3 regions of the Tunicatimonas pelagia genome follow, and region 3 is predicted to be linked to each of the others. Evidence: riboswitches for the same ligand, from Rfam matches in the RefSeq annotation. Region 3 holds a riboswitch; each other region holds the start of a gene.
What was found. A riboswitch is a leader RNA that binds a small molecule or an ion and turns the genes downstream of it on or off. The one in region 3 is predicted to bind cobalamin.

Region 1 (2,269 bases), 900 kb from region 3:
GATTGACTCCTACGACTCAGCTACGCTGGAAAATTTACTGCGTGACTATATTCAGGCTACGGTAAAACACTATAGAGGAAAAGTAGTAAGCTGGGATGTGGTGAATGAAGCCGTTTCTTCCGGTGGAAAAGGGTGGCGTAACTCCGTTTATCACCAAAAGCTAGGTGATGACTACGTAGCCCGCTGCCACCAGTACGCTCGGGAGGCCGACCCCGATGTTTTGTTGTTCTACAATGATTACGATGTGATAGCTAGCTCCGAAAAACTAGCTACCATTCTGGCGATGGTAGACGATTTTCAGTCCCGCAACATTCCCATTGATGGTATTGGGTTGCAGATGCACATCAGATTAGACTTCTCATTGGATAAATTTCAGTACGCGCTGGATGAAATTGTGAAGCGAAACTTGAAAGTACATCTATCGGAAGTAGATATTCGTACTAATCCTGACGGTGAACTAAGCACGCTTACCGAAGAAGCGGCTCAACAACAGCAAGAACTGCTGGCAGCTATCGTACAGCGGTACCAGCAACTACCAGCAGAAAATAAGTTTGCCATTACATTTTGGGGATTACGCGATAACGAGAGCTGGCTGACTAAGCATACCGGACATCCGCAATGGCCATTGCTGTTTAACGAGAACTTTAGTAAAAAACCGATGTATCAAGGATTTTTAGATGGTTTGGATGCAAATCAGACCCAACTTGATTAACCGTTATCATGAATAAACGCCACGTCATTATAGCGGCCTTAGTCATCATTGTCTTAGGGTTATTGATTATTCTCTACGGCTACTCCATTTACTCGCCTCGCTAATAGTTTACCTACCACAGTGATTTAGGAATTCATGAGAATTTAGCTAGTTTTACTTCCATTAAGGTGGCTTACCTACTTATTGTGGGCAAGTTGAAAAGGGAAACCGAGACGCGCAGTCCGGTGCAGTCCTCGCTGCTGTAACTCCAAACTACATACAATGATCACTTCATCGCCACTGTCTGCAATAACAGATGGGAAGGCTATCATTGTAGGAGAAGTCAGAAGACCTGCCTTAATCAATATCTGAGCTACCCTCGAGGGTTGGGGTAAAAAGAACTACTTATGAAACTTCAGTTTCTATCATTCGATATCCCAACTAGGCTCGCTCGTAATACGGTATTTCATTGGGGAGTATCGCTAATGTTCTCATGGTCGTGCAGTAACCCTCCAGAGCAGTCGGCAAATTTACTTAAGTCTGACTCGACACTAAACGTAGAGTACGCCCAAGGTTTTGCCATTGATTATTACGAGAATCAAAAAGTTCTCTCACTTGCTACCGCTAATGATACCTTACGCTATCTGCTGCTGCCCGCCGATGAAACCACATATCCTGACTTGGAAGCTGAAGTAGATCAGATTGTCCGCATTCCGGTTCAGCGAGTCATCACCCAATCAACTACCCATTTAGCCTTCTTAAAAATGCTGGGTCATACCGATGTAGTTGTCGGACTAGATAAAGCTGCTTACGTCTACGACTCTCTGTTTACCAACCGGGCGGCTTCGGGTCTTATTCAAGAAGTAGGTAGCGGTAATACATTAAACACCGAACAAGTAGTTTCGCTCGAACCCGATTTGATATTTGTTTCCCATATGCCTGGTAGCGATTTATCGGCTTACCAAAAATTTATTGACCTGGATATTCTGGTACTTCCCGTTGCCGAGTGGACCGAAAGCACTCCGCTGGGAAAAGCCGAGTGGCTCAAGCTTTTTGCATCACTACTGAATAAAGAAGAATTTGCATTAACCAAGTTTAGTCGAACCGAGGAGGCGTACACTACCCTAGCCCAGCTTACCCAATCGGTAGCCGAAAAGCCTTCAGTCATCGTAGGCACTCCGTTTCAGGGAACCTGGTACGTACCGGGGGCCGAAAGCTACCGCAATGCCCTACTGCAAGATGCCGGAGCCGATTGGGCGTTTAGTCAGGATTCTACTGCCGTAAGTTTTCCGGTAGATTTTGAGCGGATGTACGATTTAGGATTACAGGCCGAGATATGGCTTGACCCCGGACAATCGCTTAACACCAAAGAGGTGCTGGGCATTGATTCCCGCTTCGCGGACTTTTCGGCTTTTCAATCGGGAAGAGTCTACAACAGCAATCGTCGGCTTAGTGCTTCGGGCGGCAGTAACGATTACTACGAAAGTGGCGTAGTTTATCCCCAACGAATCCTCGCCGATCTAATTAAGATTTTGCACCCAGAGTTGCTACCTCACCATCAGCTCTACTATTACCAAC
Region 2 (2,269 bases), 900 kb from region 3:
GGCAAGCCGAAATAAGCTACGTGAAAGCGGCGGAACTCATTGCGATGGGACGATTACCGCATACCGGCTGGTTAGGTAATTTCTCTACCATCGATCAGCAAAAAGTTAACGCGGCGGTTGAGCAAGCAAAGGTCATCCATCTGCTCGACAAACCAATTTATCAGCTTAGCGATGGCGAACGGCAAAAAGTGATGATTGCCCGAGCCTTAGCTCAGGATACACCAATTATGATCTTGGATGAGCCTACCACTCATCTGGATATTACTAATCAGGTGAATATCATTCAGTTGTTACGAACTTTGGTAAGAAACCAGCAGAAATGCATTATCTTCTCTACCCACAATATTGAATTAGCCCTTCAGGTTGCCGATCGGCTCTGGCTGATGCACCAGCAAACAGTAATCGATAAAGTGCCAGAAGACCTAGTGCTTAGCGGAACCCTCCCCGAGGCTATGAGCACCGATCAGGCTCCGTTTAACCCTGAAAGCGGAACATTTCAGGTGCAACACGAAGAGAATCATCCAATTGCGCTAACCGGCTCAGGAATACGTGCCCGGTGGACCCAACGAGCGTTAGAGCGGGCAGGGTACTACCTACAGCCCCGCTCAGCGGTATCTGTGGAAATAATCGCCAATAACCACTGGAACATTTGTAATAACAATAAACTCGTTAGTACTGTGCAGTCTATTGAAAGTCTGCTTCTTCGGTTGTCTCAGCTATATTCCCCTTGACTAAACCTTTAGGAAATAAAAAATAATGCTTCTATCTTTGAATCGCATTGGGTTTCAGATCAAGTAATATCTAGCTGATCTGAATTAAAAGGGAATTCGGTGTAAGAGCATATTTAAATTCTATCCTTTGGGCTGTAAAGGGCCCTTTCGGTGTCTGAGCTTCATGTATTTTCCGCAAAATAGCTACTGCTATTCTTTGAAAAATACACTCGCCAGCCCCCGAAATAGCTCCTTTTCGCCTACAAAAACAGAACTTAAACATGCTCTGAATCCGAAGCTGTCCCCGCAACTGTAAACTCTTTAGTAGGTTGCTGTCTAACATCGCCACTGTCTACGGATGGGAAGGCTACAGCAACTAGAGTAAGTCAGGAGACCTGCCCGGGCAATTTTTCATTCAGGCTTTCGGTGGAAAGGCCAGGAGTGTATCAGACCGTTTACCGTACTACCAAGTTTGGCTAAAGGCTACTACCACTGTGGCTAAATCTGGCTATCCTGGTGGCGGTATTCGTTTCATTACATTTCTCGTATTCTGCGGACGGCCCGGCATAGTATGTTTATAATGCACGGATGGCAGTCGTATTTCTCGATCAATCTAATCGTAAACCGGATTCTGTCGGTTGGGCTAGCTTTGGGAGTGTGCTGTATATCATTACTTCCAGCAGTTGGGCAGTCTACGAACCGCGACACAGTAAAGATGTTGCAGACGGTAGAAATCACAGATTCTCGCTTGCAACTGTTCAGTAGTGGCGATCAGGTTTCCGAAATTCTTCCGCAAGCTACTGGCTACGCTGCCTCCAATAATTTAGCTCAGCTATTAATGAAGTATTCCGCAATTAATGTACGCTCCTACGGAATTAGTGGACTTTCTACCGCCTCGCTACGAGGAAGCGGCAGCAATCATACCCCGGTATTTTGGGAAGGAATCAATCTGCAAAGTAACATGAACGGCAGTTTGGATCTAACCCTTATGCCCGCTTTCTTCCTAGACGATATTTCATTGCAACACGGTAGCTTGGGAGCTGTCTACGGAGCCGGAACACTAGGCGGAGCTATTCACCTGCATTCCACGCTGGAATCTTCATCCGGACTCAACGGCAAGCTCTTTCAGCAGTTGGGTAGCTTTGGTGATCGACAGACCGGTGTTCAGCTAAAATATGGTAATCTTCACAGTGCGGTACGAGTACGGGCCTTCTACCGTCAAGCGGATAATGATTTTCCGTACTACAATATCTACCGGGTTCGGTCGGAAGAGCGGCAACACGCGGGTATCAGTCAGCAGGGCGTTTTAGCGGAGTTCTATCAGAAGCTATCACCTCAGCAAAACATAGAGGTAAAGTACTGGTTACAAGATAACTACGTAGAAGTACCGGGTGTAGCGGCTGCCGGAATTTCTAGCCAAGGCATCCAAACTGATCTCTTTCACCGAATGGTGGCTAACTGGACGCTGACGAATGCCAATCACCAGATTCGCGCCCGAACCGCTATTTTGGGTCATCGGCTGGTCTACTCCGATAATGCCATTGAAAACTCACTCAATG
Region 3 (2,269 bases):
TTTTCCTAAAAAAAACATTGGAGGGGACGATCTAAGATCGAGTTCATTGAAATTGGAATGAAAGAATCGGTTAAGTTAATAGGTGATAGCTTACAATGAGTCAAACTTAACAACAGAGCAGAGTTATAGGTTAGATGAAGTTCAAAGCCTAATTGAAGGATTTGAATCTCCCTACGGGTTAGAATTGCTTGCAACTGTTGATTTTATCTTTCAACAAGAAAAAATAGAAGATACTGAGAAGATAACAGAGCAGATTAGGAGTTGGACAAAAAGAAAAGAGGGATTAATGAAACCTTTCCATATCAAAGTAGCCCACCAAAGATTGAAAGAATATTACCGCCAACACAGGTTATGATATCTATGCTCCTGACGGCGCACCATACAAGCAGTTACGTAAATACTATATATCTTAATCCTACGAAGGGTATACTCTATTTTCTATTATGCACTTTATCCTGTACCTTCACGATTAATAAGTTCTTTACTTAATTTCTTTATCAAAACGATAATGGTCCTCAACGAAAGGCAAGGATAATAGGGAATCGCGTGTAAATCGCGAGCTGACGCGCAACTGTGAGTCCGATCTGCCCAACTACGAGCAGATAGTTATGCCAAGCTTCATAATGCCATTGCCCACCTGAGGTGGATGAGAAGGCGAAGCAGGGTCGGATACAGCCAGGAGACCTGCCGCTATCGTTCCCATTCCCGGCTTGGTGCCGGAAGGGAATTTGACCGTGCTTTCGCGTTCACGAAGCGTCGTCAGATCAGCTAACCACTCCTACGGCGGGTTGCCGATCAGAAAAGGTATGCCCTTTTCTCACTGTTGGTGCTGTTCTCCACGATATTTCTAAAGTCCGGTGAAGTTGAGCTAAGGAGCTTTTAATGAATGTTTTATTTCTTAAAAGCTTTAGCATGAAAACGCACAATTTGGGCTACCCACGTATGGGCAGTCACCGCCAACTCAAACGCGCCTGTGAGCGATACTGGGCGGGCAGAATTACGAATGACGAACTTCAGAGCACCGCCCGCACCCTGCGGCACCAGCATTGGCAACTCCAGCAAGAAGCCGGTATTGACCTGATTCCCAGTAACGACTTTTCGTTCTACGACCAAGTACTGGATATGACGCTAGCAGTGGGGGCTGTTCCCGAACGTTACGCTCCTCTTCAGGGTAGAGAAGAAATAACTGATCTGGACTTGTACTTTGCTATGGCACGAGGCTACCAACGGGATGACCTCGATATTACGGCGATGGAAATGACCAAGTGGTTTGATACCAACTATCACTTTATTGTCCCAGAATTTCAGCGAGACCAGACGTTCCAGTTAACTTCTACCAAAATTCTGGACGAGTTTAACGAAGCGCAAGCAATGGGAATCGTTACTAAGCCTGTTATCATCGGGCCAGTAACCTACCTATGGTTAGGTAAAGAAAAAGAAGGTGATTTTCACCGAGTAGAACTCCTCGATCGGCTATTGCCAGTGTACCATCAAATTCTTAAATCGCTAGTGGAAGCGGGCGCAGTTTACGTTCAGTTGGATGAGCCTTGTTTGGCTAACAATTTATCCGAGCGGGAACGACAAGCGTTGCAGGTTGCTTACCAAAGTTTTCAGCAAAAATTTCCGCAGTTGAAGATTATTCTGGCTAATTACTTTGACTGCTACGGCGATAATCTTTCTACCGCCCTTTCGCTACCCGTTCATACGCTGCACCTCGATCTGGTTCGCTGTCCGTCCCAGCTCGACGATATTCTTGATTCAGGAAAATTACCGGAGAAAACCACCCTATCGTTAGGTGTAGTGGATGGGCGTAACATCTGGAAGAACGATTACGAACAATCGTTGCAACCAATCCGGCAGACAACCAATCGTATCGGCACTGAGCGGGTGATGATTGCTCCCTCCTGCTCCCTGCTACACGCGCCGGCTGATCTAAATTCGGAAAGCGGTACCTCAAAAATTAGCTCTATTCGCCCCTGGCTGGCCTTTGCTAAGCAAAAACTTACTGAGGTAGTTACGCTGAGTCAATTAGCGCAAATTGAGGATCGCACCCAACAGCCAGCGTATCAGGAGAACCAGCGGGCAATCCAAACCCGACGGGACTCACCACTCGTTCACCGAACTGAGGTGCAGCAACGAATGGCAACAGTTACTGAAGCCGATGCCCAACGTCAGTCTCCCTTTGCCCACCGTAAGGTACAGCAGCAAAGCCTCAACTTACCGCAGTTTCCAACTACGACTATTGGTTCATTTCCGCAAACGAAGGAAG

Region 1: another riboswitch for cobalamin. It lies ahead of P0M28_RS26775 (ABC transporter substrate-binding protein); the one in region 3 lies ahead of metE (5-methyltetrahydropteroyltriglutamate--homocysteine S-methyltransferase).
Region 2: another riboswitch for cobalamin. It lies ahead of P0M28_RS26760 (TonB-dependent receptor plug domain-containing protein); the one in region 3 lies ahead of metE (5-methyltetrahydropteroyltriglutamate--homocysteine S-methyltransferase).

The regions. Positions count from the first base shown of each region.
Region 1 covers NZ_CP120683.1:6,267,544-6,269,812, reverse strand. Annotated here, with positions in the region: gene P0M28_RS26780 (endo-1,4-beta-xylanase) at 1-712, shown strand, start outside; cobalamin riboswitch at 861-1,065, shown strand; gene P0M28_RS26775 (ABC transporter substrate-binding protein) at 1,099-2,269, shown strand, end outside.
Region 2 covers NZ_CP120683.1:6,263,911-6,266,179, reverse strand. Annotated here, with positions in the region: gene P0M28_RS26765 (ABC transporter ATP-binding protein) at 1-731, shown strand, start outside; cobalamin riboswitch at 764-1,127, shown strand; gene P0M28_RS26760 (TonB-dependent receptor plug domain-containing protein) at 1,291-2,269, shown strand, end outside.
Region 3 covers NZ_CP120683.1:5,366,394-5,368,662, reverse strand. Annotated here, with positions in the region: gene P0M28_RS22935 (macro domain-containing protein) at 1-61, shown strand, start outside; gene P0M28_RS22930 (hypothetical protein) at 83-355, shown strand; cobalamin riboswitch at 493-706, shown strand; gene metE (5-methyltetrahydropteroyltriglutamate--homocysteine S-methyltransferase) at 913-2,269, shown strand, end outside.